Regions from separate parts of the Kistimonas ophiarachnellae genome, predicted to be linked through region 2. Evidence: predicted binding sites of a transcription regulator. Region 2 holds the regulator's gene; the other holds the start of a gene.
What was found. Region 2 encodes sigma-54, which starts transcription at its own class of promoters, with help from an activator protein. Its sites were predicted from a motif close to TGGCACNNNNNTTGCTNT; they were not measured.
Positions count from the first base shown of each region.

Region 1: glnA (glutamate--ammonia ligase) is a predicted target of sigma-54. The motif match lies at 5,783-5,800, and genes of this name have one in related genera.

Region 1 is NZ_BAAJPA010000008.1:69,378-77,201, forward strand. Features, by position in the region: gene AC27K1_RS11515 (TylF/MycF/NovP-related O-methyltransferase) at 1-431, opposite strand, end outside; gene AC27K1_RS11520 (hypothetical protein) at 628-846, shown strand; gene AC27K1_RS11525 (hypothetical protein) at 866-1,048, shown strand; gene AC27K1_RS11530 (hypothetical protein) at 1,297-2,343, shown strand; gene AC27K1_RS11535 (hypothetical protein) at 2,547-3,176, opposite strand; gene glnA (glutamate--ammonia ligase) at 4,266-5,672, opposite strand; gene thiI (tRNA uracil 4-sulfurtransferase ThiI) at 6,177-7,628, shown strand; gene AC27K1_RS11550 (dihydrofolate reductase) at 7,662-7,824, shown strand, end outside.
Region 2 is NZ_BAAJPA010000021.1:42,267-50,090, reverse strand. Features, by position in the region: gene AC27K1_RS20040 (KpsF/GutQ family sugar-phosphate isomerase) at 1-318, shown strand, start outside; gene kdsC (3-deoxy-manno-octulosonate-8-phosphatase KdsC) at 319-843, shown strand; gene lptC (LPS export ABC transporter periplasmic protein LptC) at 883-1,452, shown strand; gene lptA (lipopolysaccharide transport periplasmic protein LptA) at 1,439-1,948, shown strand; gene lptB (LPS export ABC transporter ATP-binding protein) at 2,033-2,758, shown strand; gene AC27K1_RS20015 (RNA polymerase factor sigma-54) at 2,920-4,419, shown strand; gene hpf (ribosome hibernation-promoting factor, HPF/YfiA family) at 4,595-4,903, shown strand; gene ptsN (PTS IIA-like nitrogen regulatory protein PtsN) at 4,931-5,383, shown strand; gene rapZ (RNase adapter RapZ) at 5,544-6,422, shown strand; gene AC27K1_RS19995 (HPr family phosphocarrier protein) at 6,419-6,688, shown strand; gene mgtE (magnesium transporter) at 6,815-7,824, shown strand, end outside.

The DNA.
Region 1 (7,824 bases), on a different contig from region 2:
AGCCTTACATTGTTCAAGACGGCTGGAGGTTTTTCAGGATTATGATAAGAAAAAACCCCTTTTGGTAATGGAAAATCATTTCTGTTCCAGGTTTCTGGCAAACCTTCAAATGAGTCGAAACCATAAACGATCGAATGAGGGTTGAGTGCTGCAATAAAATTAATTGTTCTGCCAGTGCAGACTCCCATTTCAGCGATCACTCCATCAATCGTTATTTGTTCACATGCAAACTTGAGAACCTGGGCATCTATATCAAACGCAATCGCATTTTCAAGATGTTCCTTGACGAACTCGATGGACTCCTGATTATAAGTAAATGGCTTGTCTGTTGAGAAAAAGTTAATGACCTGAGTACCTTGAGGTGGGCTTGCATCAATGGTTTCAATCAGGACTGACCAATCAAAGGCTGGCATCATATACTTTTCTAGCATGCTGTTATACCTTGTTTTCTTAACAACATGAGAAAGAGTAGACGGTCTGGCTCCAATGTTAGAAAAAATAGGGCTAAGGGAGGAATAAAAGATACCCATAGTTTCCAGGTGAACTTTTGAGAAGTTATTAAACAATCTCATTTTAATGTGAAATGAAAAACAGGTGCGAATGAAATCAGCAGAGTGCCATTAGACTGTGCCTTGGGGTTCTGTCTCTATTTTGTCCATCGCATGGACATATATTCGCAATTTGGGCCGTAACGGTCGTGTTGCCCATGAAGGCATTATCGACATTCGGCCTGTTAAAGTAGCATCTGGTATCTCAGCGGAAGATATTGCCAAGAGCCTGATGGATTACGGCTTCCATGCACCCATCATGAGTTTCCCACCAGACACATGTTACCACCACTTCTAAATGACCGTTTTTCAACAGTTTGAGATGTCCGGCCGAGCTGGATCGTTTTGCCGAGGCCATGATCGCTACCCGTGGTGAGATCTACAAGGTTCAGAACAGACAGTGGACGAAGGATAATAATCCATTGATTAACACGCCTCATACTCAAGATGATATTCAGGATGAATGGGATTGCCATTGCAGCCGAAAAAAGTCTTTTTAGCCGATGTCGTTTGAAGTGGGTCAAAAAATCTGGACGACGGTCAACGTATCGACAATGCATAAGGTGACCGAAATCTGTTGTGTACCTGTGGAAGCCAACGAATAACGGAACAAAAAGAGATTGAGAAGGGAAAACATCGACATTGTTGGGATTTTCCATTCCAACAATATTATCAAGGAACTACTTGTCGATTGACTGGTCTGGTAGTTATTGAGGATATGCTTTGATTCATAACTTATAGAAATGCAATGAATAATTTTTTGAATACTAAGGTGTATAATGTTGATACAGAGTTCCTGAAAAGAAAATGCTTGATTACTGGGATTCAGGCTGCTGATGGAAAATCTGAAAGCGTTTTTTATACCAACAGGCGTGTTAGTTCAGTTGATAGACCGAGTTTGAACTTATATCTGAATGGTTATGGAACGATTAGTGGCAGTTTTGCACCATTTTATAATAGAATTTTCTCACAAATCCCAGAGCCATTTTACAATGTGCTTATTTCAAAATTTAAATATCTCTTGCCAACCTCAGAGCCTGAACCTTCAGTCTCTGATAACGTTTTTAAATCAACACCCCCTGACGAGCTGGCCAAGGATCAGTTTGATTTTTCGCAGCTTCCTGATGAGGTGATTGAAGCGGTGGCTTTTAAAATTGATGATCGTCAATATTTTATAAATTTAAAGCTTACTTGCAAACGTGTTTTGGACGTCGTAAGCCGCGCTGAAGAACGCAGGTGTAAAGAAATTGTGCGAAGACGAGGTTTGAAGGTAATAGCTCATGAAGTTCTGTCTGGCCAAGTTGTCTATGCTGAGTACAGCAGCAGAAAGGGAGACTGGTACGAAATTAATATTGCTGAGGATGGAAGTTGTAGTGAACGTGATGATCCTGAATGTTTAAACATTTCGGAGGTCTATGCGCTTTGTATTACAACATTTGAAGGTAAAGATGGAAGCATTAAGAACGAAACTGGAATGCTGTGTGAGTTGGAAGATAAAAGTAAATGTCATATCTCCGGAGAATTTTATGAGCTTGATGAACATTACTCGGGACGAGAGATGAGGGGGATTGGTAGAGGTTACCAGGTCGAAATGAAAGTCTCAGGGTTGGTGAAAAAAGCACCAGGCTGGCGCATTCTTTTTTCAGACATGCAGAGTCATGAATTGTTGGAGTTTGTTGATGAAATGAAACAAAGTTATCCATCGTTTTTTACTGACTGGTTGTTAGCCAGTCAATACAGTGAAAAAGAACTGAAGCGTAGATTCACGATTGTTTTTGAAACGGGTAAGTCATGAAATGCGGTAATTTATACGTAAGTTACCGTGCTGCAGTGTGCAGAGATGTCGCCTGTTGAGCAGGGTTTCAATGCCTTTCGCACATGCCATGCAGTGATAGCAGGTATGCTGGAGATATCAATCAGGCTTTTGAGGGGGCAGGTCATGGTTTCGGCGGAGAAAGCTAGATCAATGGTGTAGCGGGGCAAGTCTGTGGGGACATCTTATAAAAGAGTGCACCAGCATCCTGTCTCGGGTCTGGCGGACAAACTCCAGCCTTTCTTATACATAGACTCCTGGCTTTTTATTTCTATTAAATCAATATTACCTTTTAAAAAAACAGGGCATATCGTAGATGCGAATCTTTTATTGAAATAAGAATCCTTGGTCTGCTCACTTGGAATCAGGTTTGTATCCCCAAATAAGTCGCAATCATGCATTGCACGCTCATTATTACTATCTGAATCATTTTTATGCGCCATAACAGGGTCAGGATAAAATCCAAACTTAAAATACCAACCCAAAGCACTCTTGACAGGTAGTTGAATCAAAATATATCCGGCGCCATTTAATCTGGCAGTTAATACCACCGTATACATTAGAAGACTCCCAATTCCGATGTTTGTATGCTTATAGGTTGCATCACCAATATAGTTAACCCGTAAAGAATCATTACTGCCTTTTGTTAAATCAAGCGCTACTGTGCCGCTATTGATGGCGCCTTGAGTGACCTGCCCAGTATATATTCCAACTTCACGATGCCATTCATTTTTCTTACGCCCCATCAAAGTCACTTTCATATTGTCTCGTCTTGTAAAAACGAGCGTTGAATATAAGAGTAAAGAGTCAGACATAAGAATCCTGTGATCATTGAGAATAAAGCATGCTGAATGACTTGCTTTGCAATGAACATTATTTGCTCCTGATCATTTTACTTTACCTGATTATCACTGTTGCTCAGTCAGTTAGAGGAGTCTAGCTGGCATGGGAGAAGTTTGCGTATCCAGGTAACCCAGACTTGATGCCATCGCAGGTGTACATGAACAGAGGGGCGAGTGATGTGGGAGACCTGTTGATTCCGTGATCCTTGTCACAGAGGAAAGCAAGAGGCAAACAGCGTGCTATGCAGCAATAGCAGGGGGGATCCGTCAGGCATTTGTGGGGACAGGTCTTGCTTTCTCCAACTCTGAATAGTCAGAGGCTGGAGAAAGGTAGACCTGCGATGTGGGGGGCCTTTTCTCTATCTCTTAAAGAAACTCGGTCAAGCGCCGGATTTTTCTTTTTCCGAAAAGTGCGAGCATGTCTATCAGGGCTGGTCGCGGGTATCTACGTATCTTTATGGGGATTTACGTGTATTCACGTAAGGCGTCATTGTTTTGTAAGTCGATATGATGGGGGCAGTTAACAGGAGGAAACATGAAAGCCAAAGATGATAAAATGACCTTCTTCACAGAAGACCCAATCTCTACCTATGTATATTTGATTATTCTTGCATGCACTATTGGAGCATTTTGGTTCTAGTGAACGCATCATAATATGCCCCTGAAAGAGAGGGGCAGCCATCAAAATAATCATTCTTTAGTATTGTGAATAATAGTTATTATTCATTCTTACATTTTATTATTCTGAATTATTTCTAGTGAATGGATAGGTTCAGATTATATACGAGCACTGTGATATTTCTCTTAACGAATACGGGTAATTAACTGGCGGCATTTCAGTTTAATGATTTTAGGGAGAGTTAGTTCCTGCTGTGCTCCCATTTCCAGAAAGGCAGCCAACCCCCGCTTTTCTTTGTTTGCCTCAAGCGCCAGGTGCTCATTCAGACAGCGTATGAATTCAATATCGGTTTTCTGCTAGCTTGCAACGAATGAACCCAAACCAATAAAAAGGGCCCCGTTCAGGGCCCTTTCTTTCGTTAGCTTTCTCTGTCTACGGTGCGCTTACACGCTGTAGTACAGGTCAAACTCAGCCGGGTGCGTGGTCTGCGCCACAGTGATGCACTCTTCACGCTTCAGATCGATGTAACCATCGATCATGTCGTCAGTGAAGACGCCACCTTCGGTCAGGAAGGCGCGATCCGCATCCAGCGCGTCCAGGGCTTCTTCGAAGCTGGCGGCAACGGTCGGGATCTCGGCGGCTTCTTCCGGCGGCAGGTCGTACAGGTCCTTGTCTGCGGCATCGCCGGGGTGCAGCTTGTTCTTGATCCCGTCCAGGCCGGCCATCATCAGGGCGGCGAAGGCCAGGTAAGGGTTGGCAGTCGGGTCAGGGAAACGCACCTCGATACGACGCGCCTTCGGGCTGTTCACGTAAGGAATCCGGATGGACGCAGAACGGTTACGGGCAGAGTAGGCCAGCATAACCGGGGCTTCGAAGCCGGGTACCAGACGCTTGTACGCGTTGGTGGAGGCGTTGGTGAAGGCGTTCAGGGCCCTGGCGTGCTTGATGACACCGCCGATGTAGTACAGGGCAGTCTCGCTCAGGCCGGCATAGCCGTCACCGGCGAACAGGTTGTTGCCGTCCTTGCTCAGGGACATGTGCACGTGCATGCCGCTGCCGTTGTCGCCAACCAGGGGCTTGGGCATGAAGGTTGCGGTCTTGCCGTAGGCGTGGGCCACGTTGTGGACACAGTACTTGAGGATCTGCACTTCGTCTGCCTTGCGCACCAGGGTGTTGAAGCGGGTGCCGATCTCGCACTGGCCGGCGGTGCCGACTTCGTGGTGGTGCACTTCAACGCCTACGCCCATGGCTTCCATGGCCTGGCACATGGCGGCACGGAGGTCGTGCAGGGAATCAACCGGAGGAACCGGGAAGTAACCGCCCTTGATCTTCGGACGGTGGCCGATGTTGCCGCTTTCAAACTGCTTGTTGGAGGACCAGGCCGCTTCTTCAGAGTTCACTTCGTAGGAAGCGCCGGAAATGTCGATGTTCCACTTCACGTCGTCGAATACGAAGAACTCGGGCTCGGGACCGAAGAAGGCGGTGTCGGCCACGCCGGTGGACTTCAGGTACTCTTCCGCACGACGGGCGACAGAACGTGGATCACGCTCATAACCCTGCATGGTGGCGGGCTCAACGATGTCGCAGCGCAGGTTCAGGGTCGGTTCCTCGGTGAAGGGGTCGATCACGGCGCTGTCGTCGTCCGGCATCAGGATCATGTCGGACTCGTTGATACCTTTCCAGCCGGCGATGGATGAACCGTCAAACATCTTGCCGACTTCGAAAAACTCGCTGTCAATCTCGCTGGTGGGCATGGAGACGTGCTGTTCTTTACCACGGCTGTCGGTAAAGCGCAGGTCAACCCACTTGACGTCATTTTCCTTGATCAGGGCAGTGGTCTTGGCAGACATTCTTATTCCTCCGGGGTTATCTCGACCGCTAGTGTCCGGATCGGGTCTCGAGCGGTATGCGTCTGTTCGTTCCTGTTGGTACACGGGTGCGAACCAGTCTCGCACTGGCTTTAGCAAGGCGTGTGCCAGTTTGGTGTTTGCCGTTCAGTCCGTGTCTTCAAAGGGTGCACCAGTGGTTCCCGGGCGTTTTGTTAGTGCTGCGTGATCCAAAACGGTGCATCTTTTTATTGTTGCGACCTGAACCGGTGCGCGATCTGTTTTTCCGCCCCCTGCGTGACCCGAAGCGGGGCATGGGCATAAGGGAAAACCGTTACGCTGGCAAGCGGAAGTCAGTCTACACCCTTTAATCGAACCCCGAAATGTCTGAAAGCTGGAAAATTTCAGCGGGGGTATTTACTATGCGGGGGTTAGTTACCATGCATCGTCTTTTTCCATTCCCTGTTCCCTTGCCGATGCTGTTTTCACAGGCACCGAAAACGCGCACTCAATACTGAAGACTCCCTGATGAAGTTTATTGTCAAACTGTTCCCCGAAATCACCATTAAAAGTTCACCGGTCCGCAAACGGTTTGTAAAACAGTTGCGCCGTAATATCCGTACGGTCTGTAAACCACTGGATGAACAGGTGACGGCGACGGGCACCTGGGATGTCATTCATGTGGAAACCCAGCTGACTGACCGGCAGGATATCGACCTGCTGGCGGAACGCCTCTGCTGCATCTCCGGTATTCACCAGGTGCTGGAAGTGGCTGAATACCCGCTGACGGATTTTGACGACATCCTTGAGAAAACCGTGGCGGCCTGGTCCGGCGCGCTGGCGGGCAAAACCTTTGCCGTGCGGGTGCACCGTTCCGGCAAGCATGACTTTACCTCGATTGATGTGGAACGGTTTCTCGGCGCCGGGTTGCTGGAGCGTGTCGAATCGGCGGGCGTCAAGCTGAAGCATCCGGACGTGCGCGTTGAGCTGGAAATCAAGAATGATCGCTACTTTATGGTGCAGCGTCGTCTGGATGGTCTGGGTGGTTACCCGATGGGCACCCAGGAGCCGGTGTTGTCGCTGATCTCCGGCGGGTTTGATTCCACCGTTTCCAGCTTCCTGACTGCGCGCCGCGGCATGAACACCCATTTCTGCTTTTTTAATCTTGGCGGCCATGCCCATGAGCTGGCGGTGAAAGAGGTGGCTTTCTACCTCTGGAGCAAGTACAGCGCGTCGCACCGGGTACGGTTTATTACCATTCCCTTTGAAGGCGTGGTGGAAGAGATTCTGACCAATGTTGATAACTCCCAGATGGGGGTGGTGCTCAAGCGGATGATGCTGCGTGCCGCGTCCGCTGTCGCCAAGGAAATGGATATCCAGGCGCTGGTGACCGGTGAAGCGATTGCCCAGGTGTCCAGCCAGACATTGCATAACCTGGCAGTGATTGATTCCGTTACCGACATGCTGGTACTGCGTCCGCTGATCGCCATGGACAAGCAGGACATTATTAATATTGCCGCGCGTATCGGTACCGAGGAATTTGCCAAGAATATTCCTGAATACTGCGCGGTGATTTCCAAAAATCCGACCACCTGCGCCAAGCCGGAACGTATTGTCCACGAAGAAACCAAATTTGATTTCTCGGTGATTGATGCCGCGGTGCAGAACCGTCGCAGTGTGTCAGTGCACGACATCATCGCCGATGACCTGACCCGTGAGCAGGTGGAAGTGGTCAACGAAGTCGGCAAGAACGAAGTCATCATTGATATCCGCCACCCGACCGAAGAAGAGATCAAACCCTTCACGCTGCCCGGCCATGAAGTATTGACCCTTCCGTTCTACCAGCTGGCGACCCGTTTCCCGGAACTGGATCGCAACAACCATTACCTGCTCTATTGCGAAAAAGGCGTTATGAGCCAGTTGCATGCCATGCACCTGCGCGACGCCGGACATGATAATGTAGGCGTATACCAGCCCTGATGTGGCAGTGATTTTCCTGGGGGAAACCATCCAATGAAACTGGCCATGATTGCCGCGGTGGCGGAGAACAACGCCATCGGCATTAACAACAAGCTGCCCTGGTACCTGCCGGGTGACCTCCGTTATTTCAAGGCGGTCACCATGGGCAAACCGGTCATCATGGGGCGCAAGACGTTTGATTCCCTGCGCAAGCCAT
Region 2 (7,824 bases):
CTCGGCCAGGCACTACTGGAGATTACCGGCAAAGGCCTGGGCATCACCGCAATCTGCGATGACAGGCAACAAGTTACCGGTGTTTTCACCGATGGCGACCTGCGCCGGACACTGGACCATAACATCGACCCTCGCAACAGCGTGATCGATGATGTGATGACCCGCAACTGTAAAACCGTTCGGGACAATATCCTTGCAGCCGAAGCCCTGCATATCATGGATGAATACAAAATCAACGCCCTCATTTGCGTGAATGAAGACAATCACGCGATTGGCGCTATTAATATGCATGACCTGCTGAAGGCCGGAGTTGTCTGAATGAATGCCGCACTGCACGAAAAAGCACGCAACGTAAAGCTGGCCGTTTTTGATGTGGACGGCGTGCTGTCTGATGGTCGCCTTTATTTCACGTCTGACGGTGAAGAAATCAAGGCGTTCAACATTCTCGATGGCCTGGGCATCAAGCTGCTGCAAAACAGCGGTGTTGAAACCGCCATTATTACCGGTCGCAGCTCACCGCTGGTAGAAAAGCGCGCCCGTGACCTCGGCATTGCCCACCTGGTACAGGGTCGTGAAGACAAACTCACCGTTCTGACCGGTATACTGGAAGAGCTTGGCCTGTCCTTTGAACAGGTCGCTTACCTGGGCGACGACCTGCCGGATCTGGCCGCTATCCGCCGGGCAGGTCTGGGCATGGCGGTTGCCAATGCCCACGATTTCGTCAAGCAACATGCTGACGGCGTCACCCAACTGAACGGTGGCCGTGGCGCTGCACGGGAATTCTGTGAGCTGATCATGGCGGCCCAGGGCACCCTGGAAGCTGCTCAGGCCGCGTATCTCTGAATCACCAGGGATACGCAGCCCGCGGGTTAAGGACGTTATATGCCACTACGCCAGATTCTATTGATAGCCGCCATTGTCGTCCTCGCGGTCGGCATGGGTTACTGGGCCTACGAAACCGACCTCAAGGTTTCCCGCCAGCCAGCCGGGGCAGCCACCGAGATCAAGGTGCCGGATTTCTTTTCCTACAATGCGCATATCCGCGAATTCGATGAGAAAGGACAGCTGAAATCAGACCTCACTGCTGACAGCATCAGCCACTATCCTCACAATGAAATCACACTGCTGGCCAGCCCGGATCTCTGGAGTCACAGCGAAAACGCTGCACCCTGGCATACTGTCGCGGACACCGGCCGCATTCTCCCCGACGGAGAAACCGTAGAACTGAAGAAGAATGTTGTCATGACCCAGATGGAGGGTGACACCCAAAAGCTGCGCATGGACACAGACTTTCTGACCATATACTCTGGTCAGAATTTTGCCGATACCAACCGGCCTGTCACCATCATCAGCCCCAGCGGGGTGATGAAAGCCAATGGTATGAAAGCGTTTTATAAACGGGATTTTATCCAGTTGAAGTCCAGGGTCAGGGGCGTACATGAATCACGCTAAACTCACACTTTCACTTGTTACCGCCATGGCACTGTTTGGTGCAACTTCTGCACAGGCCTTGCCCGGCGATCGGGAAAAACCGATCCATATCTCTTCGGACTCCGCCGACATAGACGACAAACAAGGCATTTCCATCTACCGTGGCAATGTCATCATGACCCAGGGCACCACCAAACTGACCGGGGACATTGTCACCATCTATTCAAAGGATCGCCAGATTCAGAAAGTCGTCTCTGAAGGCAAGAAGAAAAAGGCCTACTTTGAAGAAGAACAAGACAGTGAGAAAGGCCTCCTCAAAGCCTGGGGCAAGACCATCAAGTATTACCTGGATCATGAAAAGGTCGAGCTGATCAAGCAGGCCCGTCTTGAGCAAAAAGGCGACACCTTTACCGGTGACATGATCGAGTACGACAAACAGGCCCAGGTCGTCAACGCAAAGGCAGATGGCGCCAACCAGGGCAAACGGGTCGAGATGGTCATCCAGCCTCGCCAGTAAACCGACCCTTTCCAGGGATGGCCGCTTCATATTGCGGCCATCACCGTTCCAACGAGTTTCGATGTACAGCGGTTAAACGACAGCATGTCTCAGCTTAAAGCCTGCAACCTCAGAAAACAGTACGGTGGCCGCCAGGTCGTCAGGGATGTCTCTGTCAGCATTGAGAGTGGGCAGATTGTCGGACTGCTCGGCCCCAACGGCGCCGGCAAAACGACCTGTTTTTATATGATTGTCGGACTGGTACACGCCGATGGCGGCCAGATCCGGATTGATAACCAGGACATCACTCCCCTGCCCATGCACGGCCGCGCCCGCGCGGGCATTGGATATCTGCCACAGGAAGCCTCCATTTTCCGCAAACTCAGCGTAGCGGATAACCTGATGGCTATCCTTGAAACCCGCAAGGACCTGACCAAGGCGCAGCGTGTGGAGAAGCAGGAACAGTTGCTGGCAGAGTTCAACATCCAGCATATCCGCGACAGTGCCGGCATGAGCCTGTCCGGTGGTGAGCGACGCCGGGTTGAAATTGCCCGTTCGCTGGCAACCGAGCCCTCCTTCATCCTGCTGGATGAACCCTTCGCCGGCGTTGACCCTATCTCGGTCAATGATATCAAGCAGATTATCCAGCACCTGAAGAATCGCGGCATCGGCGTCCTGATCACCGATCACAACGTACGCGAAACGCTGGATATTTGTGAACACGCCTATATTGTCAGCGAAGGTCACATTATCGCCGAGGGCGACAGTCACACCATCATGGCCAACCAGAAGGTTCGCGACGTCTATCTCGGAGAACACTTCCGTATCTGATGCAAAATCCGATCCAGCCATGTACTATACCGTCGCGAAAGCGATAACTGTCGCAACAGACTGAATAGCCGCAGGTGCAAACAGGCACCTGGCAAGCTCTCAGGGATGAGCAAGAACGACAACCGTGAATCAGATGTAGTGCAACCAGGACCGGTAGAGTCATGAAGCCATCACTGGAACTCAAGATTGGCCAGCAACTGACCATGACCCCTCAACTGCAGCAGGCTATCAGGCTGCTGCAGTTGTCAACGTTGGATCTGCAACAGGAGATCCAGCAGGCCATTGAGAGCAATCCGCTGCTTGAACAGGAGGAAAACACGCCTGAAAACAGTTCAGCCGATGACGCAGCAACGCAGGACAGCGATGCCGGCAGTGAAACCGGCCTGACTGACTTTGCAGCGGGCGAAAAAACAGAAAAATCCTCAGAAGAATCGGAATCCCAGGAAGAGTGGAGCGATCAGATTCCTACGGAACTACCCGTGGACAGCGGCTGGGACGACATCTACCAATCCTCATCCAGCTCCCAGAGCGAACGCTCTGACGACGACTTTACCAGCCGCAGCAGCGCCCCCGATTCCCTGCAGGATCATCTTGAGTGGCAACTCAACCTGACCCCGATGAGTGACACCGATCGCCTGATCGGTATGGCGATTATCGATGCAATAAACGACGACGGTTATCTGACCTGCTCTCTGGAAGACATCCTTGAGGGCATGGATCCGACACTGGAACTCGAACTTGATGAGGTCGAGGTCATGTTACGTCGTATCCAGCAGTTTGACCCGATCGGCGTAGCCTGCAGGGATCTACGCGAATGCCTTCTGATACAGCTAAACGGTCCTGACGTTCTGGAAGAACCCGCGCTACTTGCCGCCAAGCAGGTCGTTGATCAGCACCTGGATCGTCTGGGCAGCCGTGATTACACCACTATCATGCGCAAGGCAAAGCTCAAGGAGCCCGAGCTGAAAGCCGCCATTGAACTGATCCAAACCCTGAACCCGAAGCCCGGCAGCAGCCTTGAAACCGGTGAAGCAGAATATGTCATTCCAGACGTACTGGTCAGCAAGAAGCAGGGCGAGTGGGTTGTTGAACTGAATCCTGATGCGTCGCCACGTCTGCGCATCAATACCGGCTACTCCTCGCTGATCCGCCGGGCGGATAACAGCAGCGACAATACCTACCTGAAAAACCAGCTTCAGGAAGCCCGCTGGTTTATCAAAAGTCTGCAAAGCCGCAGCGAAACCCTGCTCAAGGTCGCCACCCGCATCGTCGACTACCAACGCGGGTTCTTCGACTATGGCGAGGAAGCCATGAAACCCCTGGTGCTGCACGATATTGCTGAAAGCGTGGAGATGCACGAATCCACCATCTCCCGTGTTACCACCCAGAAATACATGCATACGCCCCGGGGCATTTTTGAATTGAAATATTTCTTCTCCAGCCATGTCAGCACGGCATCCGGGGGAGAATGTTCTTCCACCGCCATTCGGGCGCTGATCAGGAAACTGGTCTCCCAGGAGAACCCGAGAAAGCCCCTGAGCGATAACAAGATCGCCGCATTGCTGGCGGAACAGGGCATTCAGGTCGCACGGCGAACCATTGCCAAGTACCGGGAATCCATCCTGATTCCGCCATCTAACGAACGAAAACGGCTGGTGTAGTCTACGCTGTGCCTAACAACCGGTTAGGGCACGTACAAACATACGCGCATTCCGGTAAATAGGTCGCAAAAACCCAAGACGACCGCCCCTGAGCAATGGTACACTAGAGCCGTCAGCCCGGTTCGTACGGAGTGCAAACCGGATGTGAGCGAACCTGTGATCAGGAGAGTAACGCATGCAAGTTAACATCAGCGGACATCATGTCGAAGTTACCGAGTCTCTCCGCGAGTATGTTACCAAAAAACTAAACAAGCTCGCTGAACACTGCGATAGCATAACCAATATCCAGGTTACGCTGAGCGTGGAAAAAGTCAGACAGCTTGCAGAAGCGACGCTCCACATACGCGGTGCGGATATCGCAGCGTCCGCCGAGCATGAAGATATGTATGCTGCCATTGATCTTCTGGCCGACAAACTTGATCGCCAGATCCTCAAACACAAAGAGAAAAACCTCGATCGTATGCAGGGAGCCGGCTCGCATTGAGCACCCCTCGCTACTCCCAGCATTCCAATGAGCATTCGTAAGATTCTATTGCCCGAGCACGCCCTCTGTGGCGTGCAGGGTGGCAGCAAAAAGCGCACCCTCGAATATATCGCCAACCTGATCGGACAGCATGATCCCGTCATCGACGCCAAGGATCTGTTCAACTGTCTTGTCACCCGCGAAAAACTCGGCAGCACCGGTTTAGGTAACGGCGTCGCCATACCCCATTGCCGCCTGGCCTCCTGCAAAAAACCGGCAGCCATATTTCTCCAGCTGGCAGAACCAATCGACTTTGATGCTATTGATCGCCACCCCGTTGATCTCATCTTCGCGCTGGTCGTACCAGACAACAGCATCAACGAACATCTGGAACTGCTGAAAAAACTGGCTGAAAAATTCAGCAACCCGGGACTTTGCGAGGCTCTGCGAAAAGCCGAAAGCAGCGAAATGCTGTACCAGCTGATCACCTGCGAGGAATAACGTCCCTCCCAGAAACGCCAACCTTACATAAACGATAAACCATTGTCGTTTGACCTCTTTCTCTTGTTTTCATTTTTTCCTATGCTTGAACTGATCAGGGAGCCTGCCGCTACGGCTGACGGGTTCCCTGCTGGCAGCAACAAATACGGGATAATTAACAATGTCCACTGTCCCCCGGCTGATCGTCATCAGCGGTCGATCAGGTTCAGGCAAGAGTGCCGCGCTGCATGCGTTGGAAGATCAGGGCTTTTACTGCGTGGACAACCTGCCCGCCGACCTGCTGCCAGGCCTGATAGACAGTCTGCGCAATAACCCGAGTGAACAGTCACCCCGCATTGCCCTGAGTATTGATGCACGCAATATCCCCGGCGCACTCAGTCATTTCTCATCGATTTACCGCGAAATCACTGAAACACAGGGTATTGAATGTGACATCATCTTTCTGGATGCTGACGATACCACCCTGCTGAAGCGGTATAGCTCAACCCGCAGGCGCCACCCCCTGAGTAACGAGCAGTATTCCCTGGAAGAGGCGATCAAGCGAGAGACCGACATACTGGAACCCATCTCTCTGTTAGCCGACCTGCGGATAGACACCAGCACCCTGTCACTGCATGACCTGCGCAGCACCATCCGCCAGCGGGTTCTGGGAAAACAGGAGCACGGACTGTCACTGCAACTGCAATCCTTTGGTTTCAAGCATGGCATTCCCACCGATGCCGATTATGTCTTTGATGTCCGCTGCCTGCCGAACCCTTACTGGGATGAATCGTTACGCGCATTTACCGGCAAGGATCAGCCCGTTATCGATTTCCTCAAAGGTCAACCGCCCGTAGAACGGATGATCAATGATATCTACACCTTTATTGAACACTGGCTCCCGGACTTTGAAGCCGGCAATCGCAGCTATATGACCATCGCCATTGGTTGCACAGGCGGCCAGCATCGTTCAGTCTTTGTCTGTGAAGCACTCGCGCAACGGTTTCAACAGGCTCACAATAACACGCAGGTTCGGCACAGAGAGATTCAGGCACAATGATCCGTGAGACCATTACGATAAAAAACAAACTGGGCCTGCACGCGAGGGCCGCCGCAAAATTTGTCACGACCAGCTCCGCCTTTGCCAGCCGCATTGACGTGGGACGTGATCAAAATATGGTGGACGGTAAAAGCATCATGTCTGTGATGATGCTGGCTGCCAGCCAGGGCACCGAACTGACCGTCGAGATCGAAGGCCATGATGAAGCCAGGGCGCTTCAGGCCATTCAAGCCCTGATTGATGATTTTTTCGGTGAGGGAGAATAATCTCCCGCACTTGCCCCCGGATATTTATTACAACCCGCTGCATTCTCCGCTTGCCCCACCGTTGACAGACTGACTATTCTTCAAACATATAACCACTGTCTACTATATCCGCAGTCAAGGACAGGCATGACACAGCAACACTCCCTGGCGCTTTCAGACAACCAGCTGGACATCCTCAACAAGGCACTGGAGGAAGGCATTTCCACGCAGGTCAAACAGATGCTGAACAGCCTGTCGCCTGCCGATGCTGCGCACCTGCTGGCTTCAGCGCCACCCCGACAGCGCAGCCTGCTGTGGAAACTCATTGACGTTGAACACGAAGGTGATGTCCTCAACGAAATGAGTGATGATGTCAGGCAGTTCTTTATTGACCGCATGAATGTGGCGGAACTGATCGGCATCCTGGAAGGACAGGATATCGACGACATCGCCGACCTGCTGCAACAACTGCCCCAGACCATCACCCACCAGGTGCTGTCGTCAATGAGTCAGCAGGATCGCCAGCGGATTGAGGCCGTCCTGTCATGGCCTGAAGACACTGCCGGCGGCCTGATGAATACCGACACCACCACGGTCAGGCCGGATATCACCATTGATGTCGCACTACGCTATCTGCGTCGTCATGAATCCCTGCCGGAACCCTTCGATGGTTTGCTGGTTGTCAGCCGGGATGACACGTTAATCGGCACCTTGCCCACGACCCGACTACTGACTGAGGATGGCAACAAAACCATCAGTGAGGTCATGGAAACGGAATTCATTGCTATCCCCGCCGACATGCAGGACAGCCAGGTGGCCCAGCTGTTCGAACGGGAGGACCTCATTTCCGCGCCGGTGATTAACGAAAACCATCGCCTGATTGGCCGTGTCACTGTTGATGATGTTGTTGACGTTATTCGGGAAGAAGCGGATCACTCAGTGATGAGCCGGGCCGGTCTTGATGAAGACGAGGACACCTTTGCACCGACATTCAAGACCGCACGCCGTCGGGCAACCTGGCTGGGCATCAACCTGATGACCGCCTTTATTTCCGCCAGCGTGATCGGGCTGTTTCAAGATACAATCGACAAGGTGGTTGCCCTGGCGGTTCTAATGCCTATTGTCGCCAGCATGGGTGGCATTGCCGGCAGCCAGAC